2 regions of the Bacillus sp. 1NLA3E genome follow, and region 1 is predicted to be linked to the other one. Evidence: riboswitches for the same ligand, from Rfam matches in the RefSeq annotation. Region 1 holds a riboswitch; the other holds the start of a gene.
The links. Region 1 has a riboswitch for cyclic di-GMP ahead of B1NLA3E_RS21020 (DUF5667 domain-containing protein). Riboswitches for the same ligand answer to the same signal wherever they lie in the genome.

Region 1 (7,829 bases):
GTAAAGAGGATGGCTTTATTCAGGCTGAGGACGATTACCATGATATTTCCTCCCCAACCGATTGTATTTTGTGCGGTGTTTGTGCATCAGAATGTAACCAGCTTGCAATAAATGATGGAACATATTTGGATCCGTTTATCCTAAATCGTGCTTACCGCTTTGCTGTTGATTCACGGGACGGTTCACCACAAGAGCATATTCGTCCAGTTTATGAAAATGAATTATGGAAATGCCTCCACTGTATGCAGTGTGTGACAAAATGTCCAAAGGGTATTCCATTAACAGAACAGATTGCTTACTTACGCTCAGAATCTATCAAAATGGGTGAAGTGAAAAACTTAGGAGCACGACACGCTTTTGCTTTCCATGATGATGTAAAGAGCAAAGGTCGCCTAAATGAAGTCATGCTACCAATTAAAACAGAAGGTGTCCTCAATACCGTGAAGGCCCGTGTTCCGTTTGCCTTGAGAATGATTAAAAAGGGTAAAATCAACCCGCTTCATATGCCAAAGGCTGTCGAAGGTATTAAAGGAATTAGAGAGATTTATAAGTTTGCACAGGAGGTAAACGACTAATGAAATACGCCTTTTTCCCAGGATGTACATTGGAATCAGCAGCAGAAGAGCTTATGATTTCTACTAAAAAAGTAGCATCTGCATTAGGGATTGAATTAATAGAATTAAATGGTTGGACTTGCTGTGGGGCAAGCCACATTCAAGATGTCGATAATTTCTTAGCCACGTCTATTAACGCTAGAAACATTGCTTTGGCAGAAGAGCTAGGCACGTTAAAATTATTGACTGTTTGTAATACATGTACATTAATGCTAAGAACAGCTAAGTTAAAAATGGATAAAAATGAAAAGCTTCGCACTAAAGTAAATGAAGGCCTAAGCAGAGCGGGACTTCAGTACAAGGGTACAACTGAAGTAACGCATTTCCTTTGGGCATTAATTGAAGATTATGGTTTGGAAAATCTACGCAAAAAAGTAAAAAGACCATTAACTGGTTTAAAAGTAGCTAATTTCTATGGCTGTCATATTACCATGCCACCCGATATCATGGGCTTTGAAAACCATATGAATCCGCAATCGATGGAAATGGTTGCCGAGGTGCTTGGGGCAGAGAGTGTTGACTTTGATCAAAGATTAGCTTGCTGTGGTTTCCATGCTGTTTTTCCAGCTGAAAAAGAAGTAATGGATTTAACAGGCAAAAACTGTCTGTCACCAAAATATGCAGGTGCAGATTGCATCGTCACTCCATGTCCGCTTTGTCAAATGCAGCTTGATGCATATCAGCCTGACGCACAAAAAGGATTTAGCGAAGATATTACGATGCCAATCCTGCACTTACCGCAGTTGATCGGTCTTGCCCTAGGTTTCTCACCTGAAGAGCTGGCGATCCAAAGACACGTCGTAGATGCGATTCCGGCATTAAAAGGATCGTTAATGACTGTTTAATAAGTTAAGTGAGTTTTGCTATGGTACCAAGCGTCATAAGATTTTGAAGTAAGGGGATATTTTAAATGAAATATACCTTTGAGAAAAAGGCTAAATTAGTCGGGAAGGTTGGTAGTGGGAAGCTGTGGTTGTTGAATATTGAAGACGACTGGATTCATGACCAATACGGTGAAAGCCATATTTACCATGGCAGGATTCACTCAAGTAAAAAAGCCTTTCATCCATTATCAACAACAATTTCCGGCTACTTCCAAGACGAAGATACCCAGAAGTGGATCAAACTAAAATATGGAGTCGCAACCGTCGATCCAACAAACCTAGACCACTCCTGGAAAACCGACATCAACCAACTAGTGAAAATCTCCATCAACACCGGAGTATATCAACACTACAAAACCGGGACTGCCGCGGCTGCTTTAACGCGCTAAACCACTAAGTGGTGCCTGACCCCCGGCGCTGTGAAGAGTTAAAGCAGTAGAGAGTGCCAAAGCCCCCCTGGCACTTTTATACGCGAAAAATCCCCTTACATGTGAAGGGGATTTTTTGCGTTGTTTCTGTTTTAGCGAATCGGTTTTGCGGAATGGCTCTTGTACCAATACCGAAACGAGCCATCTCCAAGCTCTTTATATTCAATGCCAGCATCATCGAAGGCTTTTTTGAGGCTGGATCGCTCCAGTTCCTGTTTGTGGGCCAATTCATCAAAGTGGGCGTTTAGCTCATCAAAACTATTGTCCTTCCTAGCCTTATCTAAATAAGATAATACCAACATTCGTTCCTTCATTACCGCCATGAAGGATTTTTTATGGTTGCTAAAGCCTTTCGGTGTTTTAAGATTCTTGGTTGTCTTTGTCAGTTCCTGAAGCTGGTCTTGAGTATTTTTGATCTCCACCGAATATTCCTCAGCAGATAAACGAAATAATTTAAGTTTAACGTTTTTAACGATTGCATCACTATCGTCATTGTAAAGGTCTGTTTTATCCAAATATGTGACCAACAGCTTGTCCTCGTTGACAAAATAGCGGTTATAAAGATTGATAATTTTGTCTGAGAAGATATATAAAAGTAATAATAATCCTAATAAACCAATAAAACGAAATAGACGCTTTCTTGTTAAATTAGGGTCCTTCTTGATTGACTTTCCGGAATTGTTATCAGAGGGAGTATGCATAACGGAGCCTCCTCATTTTTTGCAAAAAAGCAAATCGGATTAAATAAGCGATCAAAAACAGTACTAATATCATCTACTAATATTGTGAAGAAATACCGGGAAATTTGCAAGAATCGGTGGCTCGGTACAGCTTTAAGTCGTCATTCGGTGCCTGACCACCGTTAAAAGTAAAGCATTAAAGAGAAGGAGTGAGCGGTGGGCACCTCTATTTGATTTTTATTATATTAGGAAATTATCTTCCCATTTATTTCTAGTAATCTTATAATTAAAATGACTATTAAAATCCGAAAGGGCAAACCTGGGGAAATTCAGGGACGCAAAGCTATAGGGGCTAAGATCGTATTCATTGATGATGCCAGCCAGTTGCCGAAGAGTAAGCTGCTTACTATTCTTCGGAGTAGTTTTTTTATTATCTCCTAAGGGCTTTAATCGTTATAAATTACTTGTAGGAGGAAAAAACGATGAAAAGAAGAATTTGCTTAACAGCGCTTACTCTTTTGTTTGCAATGGGAACTTCAGTGAGCGCAAATTCCGAGGTGACAGACACTGCTGGAATAACGCCTGACGAATTTCTTTATCCAGTGGACAAGCTTTATGAAGAGGTAGAATTAGCAGTTACTACTGACGCTGTAAAGGAAGCCGACCTTTTGCTAGAGCAAGCTGATGAACGACTTGCTGAAGCGGAGGCAATGACGGTAGAAGAACAACCGGAATTAGTTACGGAGACCATATCTGATTATACTGAGGTCCTTGCAGAGGCTCAGGACGCGGTTTCTGATGTCGTAGCTAATGAAGAGGTTGAGGACCAAACAAAACAAGAGCTTGGGGAGCAATTAGCAGACGCTGCAGAAATTGATGAAGATCTGGCCAATCAACTAAGTGAAGACCAAAAAGTTGAGGTCAAGGAACAACAGGACGAAGCTTTTCTAGTTGCCAACGTAGTACAGGGACTTGATACAGATGTTGTTAAAGCATTACGTAGTGAGGACCTTGGATACGGAGAAATTGCAAAGGTGATCGCCCTTTCTGAGATTAGCGGGAAGACGGTTGAAGAAATAGTCGCCCTTTTAAACAGTGGAGAAACAGAAATCGGCGGAGTGATGCAAGAACTTAACATTACTATGACTCAAGTTAAGGCTCAAGCCCTCTCTAAAAAGATAGATTATCTAGAGCAAGCAATCGAAACAGCGAAAGCCGAGGGAAACACGAAAGCAACAGAAAAATATACGAAAAAGTTAAAACAGCTTAATGCTAAAAAAGATAAACTTGCAACGAAACTTAATCAAGATTCGGCAGTAGAAGACGATAATCAAACTGAAGTTGAAAAAATAGACACAGATGAGTTGGCTGCGGATGGTGCGGTGTCAACAGAAGCCTTACCAGCCGCTGCAATTGAAGAAGAAACAGCGTCTCCATTAGCCACTTCAACAGAAAATACAAGTAAACCAAATGCTGATGTTAAGAAAACAAGCCAGAAACCTGACCAAGTTGCCGAAAAAGCAAAACAAACAGCGGAAGTCGCCAAACAAACTGCTGAGGCAGCAAAAGTTCAAGCAAAACAGATAGAAGAAACTGCAAAAATGCAGGCCAAGCAAACCGCTGAGGCAGCAAAAACACAAGCAAAACAAGCTCTAGAAACTGCAATAGATCATGGAAAACAACAACAATCAAAAGAAAATAACGGAAAATAAAAATCAATAAAAGTGCCAGACTTTCGGGAGAATTAATCCAAAAGGAAGTCTGGTCTCTTTTTTTATTAAATGAATTAGACAAAGTCCAGGGTTACCTCACTCTGAGCCGAAGAACTAAAAAGAACAATAAAACAGCAGACGCTTTATTGCGTTAAAGCGCTGAGTGGCGCCTGACCCCCGGTGCTTTAAAGTGTTAAAATGCTGTGAGAAGTCAAAATAAAATAATCAAAACCAAAATACCTGCGTCCCTTCCTTATAGGGGCGCAGGTATTTCTTTAGGCAATTTTCCTGACATACGCGGTACTTTCCGTGGATTATAATTGATACCATCAGAGGAAAATATCATCACAATCATTCTGCCATTACCGGACTGAGCCCGAATGAGCACAGGCTGATTATACTTGTTTTTAAAGGTGAAATCGGGACCGTACCAACTGACCGTTGCATCCCGGCCGTCAGGAACATAAGGGACCTTCTTGCTGTGGGAATAACGCTCCACAATCTCTAATCCCGACTGATCCACAGCATTATACAATGTCGAGGACACCTGACAAATCCCGCCCCCGATTCCCTCTGAAAGCTCGCCTTTAACAATCACCGGTGCCGGTAAATATCCTTTCGCTTTCGTCCTTTTTCCGACAATCCGATTAAAAGAAAACTTCTCCCCAGGAAAAATCACGGTATTATTAATCTTAGCAGTCGCTAGATAAATATTATGGGAACGTTCTTCATTTCTAGAATTATAATAAGTCACATAATGTCCAAGCATCTCAGTCCTAATATCAGAAATCAGTTCGCTATCAATTCGCGGGTATATTGCGCGAACAGGGACTTCGATTGTTGCGGGCCCAGTGCTGTAGAAGTACTTGTAGAACTGCTCCGTAAATTTGCTTCGGTTTAGCACAGCACCAGTTTTTTCGGCATAAATATTTCCGCTTTGGTCCAGACCTGCATTGACTGGTTCTTTCTTAATTTGCTGAGCCACTTTTTCCTCGAGCTGTAACAAGCTGTTTTTATTAAAAAAAGGAAGCATTTGAATAGGCATCATAAAATCGGAACGGTTCACCACAGCAATGTTATCACCATTCAGGTTGATTGATAAATTATCTGCTGGTACCTCGGTCGTTTGACTTAGAAAAATAAACGCAAAAAACCACATGAAATTCAATTAAATTCACCCCTCACATAGTATGGGTAAGATGAATTCGTTTCATGTGGCAGAAATAGAAGATTCTTTTTGCGTACAGGTGGCTGGCTTTTGGAAAAATAAACATCAAATAAATCTTTGTAAGTAATTCCACACAACAAAAATCACTAATATAACAGCAACCCCAATGACGCCAGTCTTATCAATTTTTCGCTGTTTGAACAAACGAAGAACAATATGCAATACAATACTGGCAACAATGAGCCCAAGTAAATTAGGCAATAAATTAAGGAATAAATAGGCGAAAATGAATTCACTATTAAAATAAATAGAAATCATCAAGCCCAAAAACAACACAAGTAAGGTTATAAGCGGTGGTGCTAAACGGACAATTAATTTCTGCGAGTACCGAAATGCTACGATGGATAAGATTAATATCAAAAGAAAAAATGCAATAAGTATATAAGTTTGCATAATAAAGTCCTCCAATTAATATGTATTAATCTCCCTCTATATATTATAGCTTTATCGTCCCTGTTAAATATTTACTTTCACTGGATTATTCTTAAAAGTGAGTTTTATTCAAAGGTTATAAAGAGAAGGTGAGTAATAGTTCCATTAAGTTGGATATTACCTGATTTTGTAATGAATCTCTATAAAATCAGCAAATAAACTAATATTATTTTAAAATATAAAGGAAAATAAAATGAAGATAAAGAAAAACTATTAGTAACCGTAAATAAAGGAGGAAGTTCAAATGGGTATTCTAGATGGTCTAATGGGGAATGTTTCCGAAGTAGACGTAAAAGAGGTAGAAAAAGATCTTGAACTGATTATTGCTAATAATGAGCGAGTTGAAAAAGCCTATAAACTAATACGAGACCTCATCGTATTCACCAATACAAGACTGATTTTAATCGATAAGCAGGGGATGACAGGGAAAAAGGTTGAATATCATTCAGTTCCTTACAAAAGTATCACCCATTTTAGCTGTGAAACAGCCGGAACCTTTGATCTTGATGCCGAACTAAAAATCTGGATCTCCGGTTCGGATCAACCAATCGAAAAACAATTCAAAAAAGACAAGAGCATCTTCGACGTCCAAAAAGCCCTCGCCACCTACATCGCAAAATAAAAGAAGGCTCTTTTCGTAAATTTTGTTGCTCTCTGAACTTATATATGCTCACTAAGCGGCGATTTCGGACAGCTTTGGTGAAGAGCCGCAATGATTACCAAAATCCGAAGTGGCAGGAAAAACGGGAACAACAGAGCCGCAATGATGCCCAAAATCCAAGAGTCGAGGAAAAATGGGAATCAAAGAGCCACTATGATGCCCAAAATCCGAAGTGGTAGGAAAAATGGGAACAAAAAAGCCGCAATGATGCCCAAAATTCAAGAGTCGCGGAAAAATGGGAACCAAAGAGCCGCAATGATGCCCAAAATTCAGGAGTCGCAGAAAAATGGGAATCAAAGAGCCGCAATGATGCCCAAAATCCAAGAGTCGCGGAAAAATGGGAACCAAAGAGCCGCAATGATGCCCAAAATCCGAAGTCGCAGGAAAAACGGGAACCAAAGAGCCGCAATGATGCCCAAAATCCAAGAGTCGCGGAAAAATGGGAACCAAAGAGCCGCAATGATGCCCAAAATCCCGACTTGTGGTGCCTGACCCCCGGCGCGGTGATGTGGTAAAGCGCAATTCAGATTCGGTATTAATCAAACGTTTGATTGAATGGAGTGAAGCATAGGTGTACCAAATTGTTGGTCACCTTAATCAAACGTTTGATTGAAATTCAATTTTAGGGGCTAGCATAATATTCCATTATTCCTCAAATAACTTTATAATTTAAGCATATCTATTTTTCCTAAGAAAATTTACTACACTACATTCGTAAACCGTAGGAGGAAGCCATATGCTAGCAGGAATTGAAGCAGGTGGAACGAAATTTGTCTGTGCAGTTGGTGATGAAAGGGGAAATATCGTCGAGCGGATTCAGATCCCGACAACTGTACCTGAAGAAACCCTTCAACATGTGAGCAATTTTTTCAAAAAATATGAAATAGATGCAATCGGGATTGGCTCATTTGGTCCAGTTGATGTGAACCTGGAAAGCCCAACATATGGGTACATCACCTCCACCCCGAAAACAGCTTGGAAAAACTATCCGCTTGTTCAATCTTTAAAAGGCGCATTCCCAGTTCCAATTGGTTTCAATACCGATGTAAATGCGGCAGCACTTGGAGAAGCCACTTTCGGTGCAGCAAAAGGGTTGGATAGTTGCCTGTATATCACAATTGGGACAGGCATTGGTGCTGGAGCCATTGTTCAAGGCAAGCTACTTCAGGGGCTTTCCCATCCTGAAATGG
Region 2 (7,829 bases), 2.1 Mb from region 1:
CTATTTGGATTCCATTCAAACCCAGAGCATTACATTTACTTAGGATTTTGTCGAAACCTACGAAAAACACCCTCTCCTAATTGTAACTAAGGTTGTCATATCAGTAATGGAATATTACTTTGAAGCTATAGTCTCTTTGATCATCTTCAATCGAACTATCTCTAATTTTACTCTATTCTAATAGTTAATACTGTTAAATAGTTCATTATATAGAACGTTAAATTCTTTATATTGTACAGGAAATTAAGAAAACAAGAGATAATTCAAGTGAAAGGTGCTTAATTTAGTATTTTTGCCCTATTTTGGGATTTTTATTATTAGGAAAAATGACCTATACTCAAACAGGGAGGTTCTTTATAAAGAACTGGGCGATATATAATTTGCGATCTAACGATAAGATATGTTCACTTTAAAGAACTTAAAGGAGGGGTAGTTCAAATGGATTATACAAGGCGGAAGAAGCGGTCTCACAATAAGGTAATTCAAAGACATAAAAAGCCTTTTTACCTAATTTTGAATCTTTGGCTTTTATATTTAATTATCCTTTCCTCAAGTTTTATATCGAACGATACATTTTCTTATTTTAATGACTCTGAGCAAATAAATAATTCATTTTCAGCATCAAATAATTTTTGTAAAGATCCAGAATATGCAAAGAAATATAAAGATATATGCAAGTGCAAAGATAACTCTGGTTTAGGTAATGGAAGCGAACAATGTGATCAATATGATGATGATTTTGGTGATGAGGATAACCCAGGGCATCAAGAAACTTATTGTCCAGATGATCCAAACACTCCAGAAAGAGAAGTATGTGACGATCATCCTAACGTAAATGATAAATCGAATAATAACGCTTTAACCGAAGAGCAAAAAAAAAGTGAGGAACTTCTAAAAACAGGTAGCACACCGATAAATCAGTCCGAAGCAACCAATTAATCGGGAGGTAATGAAGTAACAAATAGCACCTGATCTCAAGATAATATTCCGACAAAAGATAGCAATTCTCTCTCCAATGAAGAAAATCTACCTTTGCTGATAAATAATTATAAGTCAATAAATAATGAGTATGAATAATGAGGTGAAATCTATGAAAAAAAGCATGAAAATTGTTAGCAACTTTATTACAATACTACTTTTTCTTTTATTAATTTTTATGGTTTATATAGTGATTTCTTCGAAAATTGCAGGTGGAGAACCACAGTTTCTTGGCTATCAATTAAAAACCGTATTATCTGGTTCAATGGAACCAACCTTTAAGACAGGCTCGATAATTGCAATAAAACCTGTTAGTGATCCTGCAAGCCTAAAAAAGAAAGATGTAATAACATTTATGGAATCAGATAATAAGTTAGTTACACACAGAATAGTTGAAGTTAATAAAGATGGTAATCAAACAATGTATAAAACAAAAGGGGATAATAACCAGGATCCAGATGCAAATGCCGTACTTTCACAAAATGTAGTTGGAAAATACACTGGATTTACTGTCCCTTACGCGGGCTACTTAATAGATTTTGCAAAATCAAAACAAGGAATTTCGCTATTACTTATATTGCCAGGGATAATATTGCTTGCATATTCAGGGGTTACAATTTTCAAAGCTGTAAAAGAACTTGATAAGGGTAGGGAGAAAGAACTAAAAGACGGTCATGAAACTATTTAACGGTTGTTTTCCTTATGTTGTCATAAGGATCCATCATAAATTTACATACCTCTTTAAAGAGGTGGAAAAGGGAGGAAAAGGGAATGAGTATTAAAAGAAAGTTAGGGTTAGGAGCAGCATCAGCTGCACTAGGTTTATCACTAATCGGTGGTGGTACATTCGCTTATTTTAGTGATGCAGCAACCCTTCATAATGGATTTGCAGCAGGCACATTAAATGTTGAATTACAGAAAGCATGGGATTTTCCACTTAACTTTGACTTAAGTAATATCCAACCTGGTGACAGTTTTGAAAGACAATTTGTATTAAAAAATTCCGGAAGCCTTGCTATTGAAGATGTATTCATGGGTGTAACGGCTAATGTAACAAATCCGTTAGGCACAGGTGGAACTTCTGATCAATTTTTGGATGCCCTAAATGTAAAATACTTTGTTGATGCAACACCACCTTATATTGACCCAGATGCACCAGATGCTGGTTATCTCCTTATTAACTCTCAGGATATTTCATTAAGAGAAGCGATTGCTGGAGATTTTGCAGGAAAAATCAAAGCTGACTATATTAAAAATGGAAAACTAAATTTAACACCTCTGGGAATAAATTCAAGTGAAACAAATAGATATCGTATCATCATAGAGTTTAAAGACTCTGGACAGCCGCAAAATAATTTACAAGGTATGGTAGCAAAAGTTGCCTTTAACTTCGATGCAAGGCAAGTAATGGCTCCAAAATATCATGATCAAAATGCACCTAACGGAAACCTTACAGGTAATGGGATAATTGGTGACCGTGCAACAACTGATTCAACTAGTAATGTTGCTAACCAACCAGCAGTAGTTGACGCGCCTGCTTGGCAGGATTAGAAAAATAAATTTACTAAATACAGAAAGATATTTTGTTTTAAAGGTAGGGTTATTATCCACCTCTTTTAAAAAAAGGGGAAATGGGGGGTAAATATGTTAAAAAAATCCTTTGTTATATTAATAATTGTCACCATTTATTCCTTGTATTCCCCCTTAAGTTTAATTAATGCCAATGGGACTAAAAAAGAAATTGATATTTCAACAAGTCCCGAGAAAGTTTTCTTTGATATAAAAAGTGGGAGACCAGGCGATACTTACATTAAAGAAATAGAAGTTAAAAATAATGGGGACCAGGATATTAAGTATCTATTTTCAAATAGCTTTTTAAATGGGTCTGAAAAATTTTATAATGAATTATTATTAAAAGTTGAAGATAAAAATGGTGTAATATTTGATGGGAAATTTAAGGATCTTCAAAAATTAGATTCAAGGGAATTGAAAAGGCATGCTTCAGAGATACTAAAATTTAATATCTATATACCTATTGAACTTGGAAATGAATTTCAAAATCTTAATAGTGAATTCCAGCTTAGGTTTTTTGTTGATGGGACAAATGGTGGAGTCTTATCAGTTGCCGGGTATAAACTTCCTAATAGCGCAACTGGTATTTATAATTTATTAATTGCCGGAGCATTCCTAGCCCTTGGTGGTGGTACATTTTTGTTAAGTAAAAAAATTTCAAGTGGAAAACGATTAGCTCGCCTTTCTTCGAAAAAAGCTGAATAAAAAAATTATTGAATTCGTATTATTAGGAACGAGTGTCCATAGATGATATAATATACCCATGATGTCTATTATATACTACCTCATGATATCCATTGAAAAGTTTTTGACCTCTTAGGATTTATTTCTTTTCGAACAACAATTTTGTATCGGTGAACAGTAAAAGGCAAATCTATTGAAAGATAGTGACGCAAAGTTACAGGTCTAAAATTAGAGGAGTTCTCTGATTATGACGGCTGGGCTGCCTGAAATAATTGGGCTGGAGGGAGAGGAATGGTAGGGGGAGTAATACTTAGTCATGAGGAATTAGATTTGGAATGGGTTGAGCTAATAATGAATGCTCTGGATATGGGGTTGTCAGAAGAGGAGATTAGGTCATTTTTGGATGAATCTACACAAAGTATACCTCATTAGATAGAAAACTAAAATGAAAAGGAAGATTCGAATTGATCATAATGGTTATTAATAACATAGATGATGTAAGACAAAAAAAATAAGCTGCTATTTTGGAATAACCAAAATTCAGCTTATTTTTTTGCTTTTTTTGATTCAAGTATTCGTGGTTGTTCATTATAGGTATTTCATTAAAGAAAATGATAGGGGAATTTTTGAATTTCAAAATCACACTTGACAGGTAGGATAAGTGAGGATAAGATGAAGATATTGTTAGGTAATATTTAACATAATAACTTGGAATTCCCACCTGATATATGTTTTGTCTGAAAAGTGGGGAATCCTTCAAGCTAATAGTGCATGCTGATTGGATAAACCGAAGGCGCATACTTAATAAAAGTATGCGCCTTTTTTATTACTCAAAAAAAAAGGGGGGATTCATCTTTCTTAATTAAATATGATGGATTCTTTAATGAGATAAATGATTATCGTAGATTTCAAAATTGAGAGGAGAATGATAAAATGGCAGATTTTGAACAAGAGAAAAAGAAATATATTTTGGATTCATTAAAGGATTTGCAATTTGGTTCTCTCGTGATTACCATTCATGACGGGCAAATTACACAAGTGGACAAAACCGAGAAAAATCGTTTTATTTCAAAAAGTAAATCAAAGACCAATAGGGCAGTACAAACTTATAATTAAGAGCTTTTAACTAAGAAATGATGATCGAGTTATTTGTATTTTTCGAAATGATTAGTTTATTTTAAATTCCAAGTTGACTTATGTGATAAATAAGGATAATATAGCAATTATTAGGAAATTATTTAACATTTCTTAGGATATCAGCAGTTGCTATCCGATAACGGAAGGACTGAAAGCTTTAGAGATGTTTAAAACTAAAATTTATAGCCGTTTATTACGGTTAATACAAATTAGACAACTTAATAAGATATTTGGCTTATCAGACAACTGAAGGCTGCTCTTCTTTTTTTTTATATTGATAAAAGATAGCAGTCTTTTTTTTATTCTTTTTTTAAATCAGTAAGTGTTGATAGGGGGAAGGCAAATTTGTCGTTTTTGGGTAAGTCTGGAGCAAACAAGAAGGAGGAGGGGAAGCAAGGATGAGTGTAGTCATTGAATCGTTGAATCGAACCTTTATAAAATCACAACAAGTTATTCAAGCTTTGCAGGATGTCAATTTACATATTAACAAAGGAGAATTCATTACGATTATTGGTCCAAGTGGGTGTGGGAAGAGTACCTTATTAAAGATTGTTGTAGGGCTCGATCTCAATTTTGAAGGTACAGTGAAAATTAGTAATGTCGACCTTAAAGGTCCAGGAATTAAGCAAGGGTTCATATTCCAAGAGCATCGTCTTTTCCCATGGTTGACTGTCGAAAAAAATATTGCAGCAGATCTATCTTTAAAAGATCCTGAAGTAAGGAAGAAGGTAGATGAATTAATTGAGATTGTCAGATTAACAGGGTTTGAGAAAGCATACCCAAGGGAATTATCGGGAGGAATGTCACAGAGAGTGGCAATAGCCAGAGCGCTACTTAGAGATCCGGAGGTCCTACTTCTGGATGAACCGTTTGGGGCACTTGATGCATTCACAAGGACTCACCTGCAAGATGTACTCCTTGATATTTGGAGGAAGAAAGGCACAACAATGATTCTAGTGACCCACGATCTTGATGAATCTATCTATCTTGGACAACGCGTGGTAATTATGAGCCCTAGACCAGGAAGAGTTAGCAAAACAATTACAATTGATTTACCATATCCTCGTAAAAAAGTAAATCGTACGTTTCAGGAGCTTAGACAACGCGTTTTAGAAGAATTTGAGAAATCGGATGACCTTCTTTTAGTAGAAGGTTCCGGAATTTAATCGGAAAGGGATAAAAATCATGAAAAAATTTAAAATTATTGGTTTAATATTTATTCTTAGTTTGAGTTTACTAGCAGGGTGTTCCTCCACAGAATCAAAGCAAGAAAGCGTAAAGGCAACCACAAAAAGTGAAAATGTCACTGTCAATATCGGGATTCAACAACTCATCGGACCACTTCTGTTAGCGAAAAACAAGGGATGGTTTGAGGAAGGCTTCGCCAAAGTTGGAGCTAAGGTAACCTGGGCAGAATTCCAAAGTGGTCCACCTCATTTTGAAGCAATGGCCTCTGACCGCTTGGATTTCGGTCAAGTTGGAAACTCACCAGTCATTTCAGCACAGGCAGCAGATATTGATTTTAAGGAAATTAACACGATCAGTAAGGGATTAAAGGGAAATGCCATTCTCGTACAAAAAAATAGTCCAATTAAAAATATAAAAGATCTTAAAGGTAAAAAAATTGCCGTAGCAAAGGGAAGCAGCGCTTTTAATTTACTGTATCGTGCCATCGATCAAGCTGGATTAAAACCAGATGATATTGAGATTATTCAACTTCAGCCTGATGAAGCGCAACCTGCGTTTGAAACAGGTTCAGTTGATGCTTGGGCCATTTGGGATCCTTTTGTCAGCTTACAGCAAATAAACCATGACGCCAGAGTTTTGGCAGACGGTGACACCTTAAAGGTCGTTTCACCAAGTTTCACCATTGTACGTGGGGAATTTGCAGATGAACACCCTGAGCTTGTGGTTGAGTTTTTAAAAATATATGAGAAAGCTCTAAAATACCAAAATGAGCATACCGATGAAGCAATTAAAATATATGCAAAAGAGAAAAAAATCGATCCAGAAGTGGTAAAGCAGGTGTTGAAAAATTCTGTAGCGATTAATGTACCAGTTGATGAGAAAATTGTGGAAGCACAACAGGACACCGCCGACTTCCAATACTCTTTAAAGGCCATCAACAAAAAAATAAATGTATCAAAGGTTGCAGATAACACGTTTATTAACAAAGCATTAAAAGAGTTAGAAAAAGAAAATAAATAATCGGAGGTGAATTTGATGAGTAAAACAAAGGAAGTTTCTCTTTCATCCAATCCAATATTTAAGTTTCGTGCTCCGTTATTTATTAAAAAACGTGGTAAGAGAGTTACGATACAAAAACAACTCATTGTCATGCTACGAGGGCTCATATTACCAGTAGCTGTGGTTGCCATTTGGCAATTAGTCGGTTCCTTCGGACTAGTTTCAAAAACGTTGTTACCGACTCCGTGGGCGATTTTGGGATCCTTTACAGATCTGATCGTCACTGGTGAGTTATGGGGCCACATGGAAATTAGTATATGGCGAGCTGCTATCGGATTTGTCATTGGTGCTGGGTTAGGCTTATTACTTGGTTTGTTTGTAGGATTCTCGAATAAGACGGAGCATTTTATGGATCCTTCTTTACAAATGCTCAGGACTGTTCCCCATCTTGCGGTCGCACCACTGTTTATCTTGTGGTTTGGTTTTGGAGAGACTTCAAAAATTTTACTGATTGCGAAGGGCGCATTTTTTCCAATCTATGTTAATACGTTTTTGGGAATAAGAGGTGTCGATTCGAAATTGTTTGACGTCGCAAGAGTCTTGGAATTCAGTCGCTTGAAACTGATTACCAAATTGATTATTCCTGCTGCACTTCCAAATATCCTTCTTGGTGTACGGTTGTCACTTGGAGTAGCTTGGCTTGGGTTGGTAGTCGCTGAATTAATGGGATCAAGCGAAGGGATTGGCTACATGATTATGGATGCACGACAATTTTCAAATACCGAAGTTGTATTTGTGGGCATCATTATTTTTGCATTAGTTGGGAAATTTACAGATTCAGTTGTCCGTCTCTTTGAGACTAGACTATTAAAGTGGCAAGATCACTTCTCTGGTGAAAATAAAACGAATTAATGAAGCAGTAATACATTCTTTTGCTCTAAAAGTAAGTAAACATCTTGGAAAACTAATATTTATTTTACAAAAAGGAAGGGGATTTACATGGGTAAATTTGTAATTGTTTCAGGCAGTCCAGCAGAATTCTCAAGATCAGCGGCAATCGCCAAATTTGTGGGTGAATTATTGGAAGAAAACAACGAGGTTGAGTTCATCCACGTAAAAGATTTACCACCAGAAGATTTGGTCTATGCAAAATGGGACAGTGAAGCAATCAAAAAATCAATTAGGCTGATTGAAAGTGCTGATGCTTTGGTGGTTATTAGTCCAGTCTATAAAGCAAGTTATACAGGGTTATTAAAAACATTTATTGACTT

Region 2: linked by a shared signal. The riboswitch ahead of B1NLA3E_RS23785 (anti-repressor SinI family protein) and the one ahead of B1NLA3E_RS21020 (DUF5667 domain-containing protein) in region 1 are both predicted to bind cyclic di-GMP.

What each region holds. Positions count from the first base shown of each region.
Region 1 is NC_021171.1:4,380,460-4,388,288, reverse strand. Features, by position in the region: gene B1NLA3E_RS21040 (succinate dehydrogenase/fumarate reductase iron-sulfur subunit) at 1-575, shown strand, start outside; gene B1NLA3E_RS21035 (CoB--CoM heterodisulfide reductase iron-sulfur subunit B family protein) at 575-1,459, shown strand; gene B1NLA3E_RS21030 (hypothetical protein) at 1,525-1,887, shown strand; gene B1NLA3E_RS21025 (hypothetical protein) at 2,019-2,627, opposite strand; cyclic di-GMP riboswitch class I at 2,909-2,998, shown strand; gene B1NLA3E_RS21020 (DUF5667 domain-containing protein) at 3,089-4,318, shown strand; gene B1NLA3E_RS21015 (VanW family protein) at 4,572-5,477, opposite strand; gene B1NLA3E_RS21010 (hypothetical protein) at 5,592-5,939, opposite strand; gene B1NLA3E_RS21005 (PH domain-containing protein) at 6,223-6,600, shown strand; gene B1NLA3E_RS21000 (hypothetical protein) at 6,691-7,131, shown strand; gene B1NLA3E_RS20995 (ROK family protein) at 7,376-7,829, shown strand, end outside.
Region 2 is NC_021171.1:1,712,915-1,720,743, forward strand. Features, by position in the region: gene B1NLA3E_RS08270 (SipW-dependent-type signal peptide-containing protein) at 439-939, shown strand; gene sipW (signal peptidase I SipW) at 1,091-1,666, shown strand; gene B1NLA3E_RS08280 (TasA family protein) at 1,750-2,529, shown strand; gene B1NLA3E_RS08285 (TasA family protein) at 2,623-3,255, shown strand; cyclic di-GMP riboswitch class I at 3,408-3,501, shown strand; gene B1NLA3E_RS23785 (anti-repressor SinI family protein) at 3,526-3,666, shown strand; gene B1NLA3E_RS08290 (YezD family protein) at 4,168-4,350, shown strand; gene B1NLA3E_RS08295 (ABC transporter ATP-binding protein) at 4,770-5,537, shown strand; gene B1NLA3E_RS08300 (aliphatic sulfonate ABC transporter substrate-binding protein) at 5,554-6,579, shown strand; partial or broken gene B1NLA3E_RS08305 (ABC transporter permease) at 6,739-7,470, shown strand; gene ssuE (NADPH-dependent FMN reductase) at 7,558-7,829, shown strand, end outside.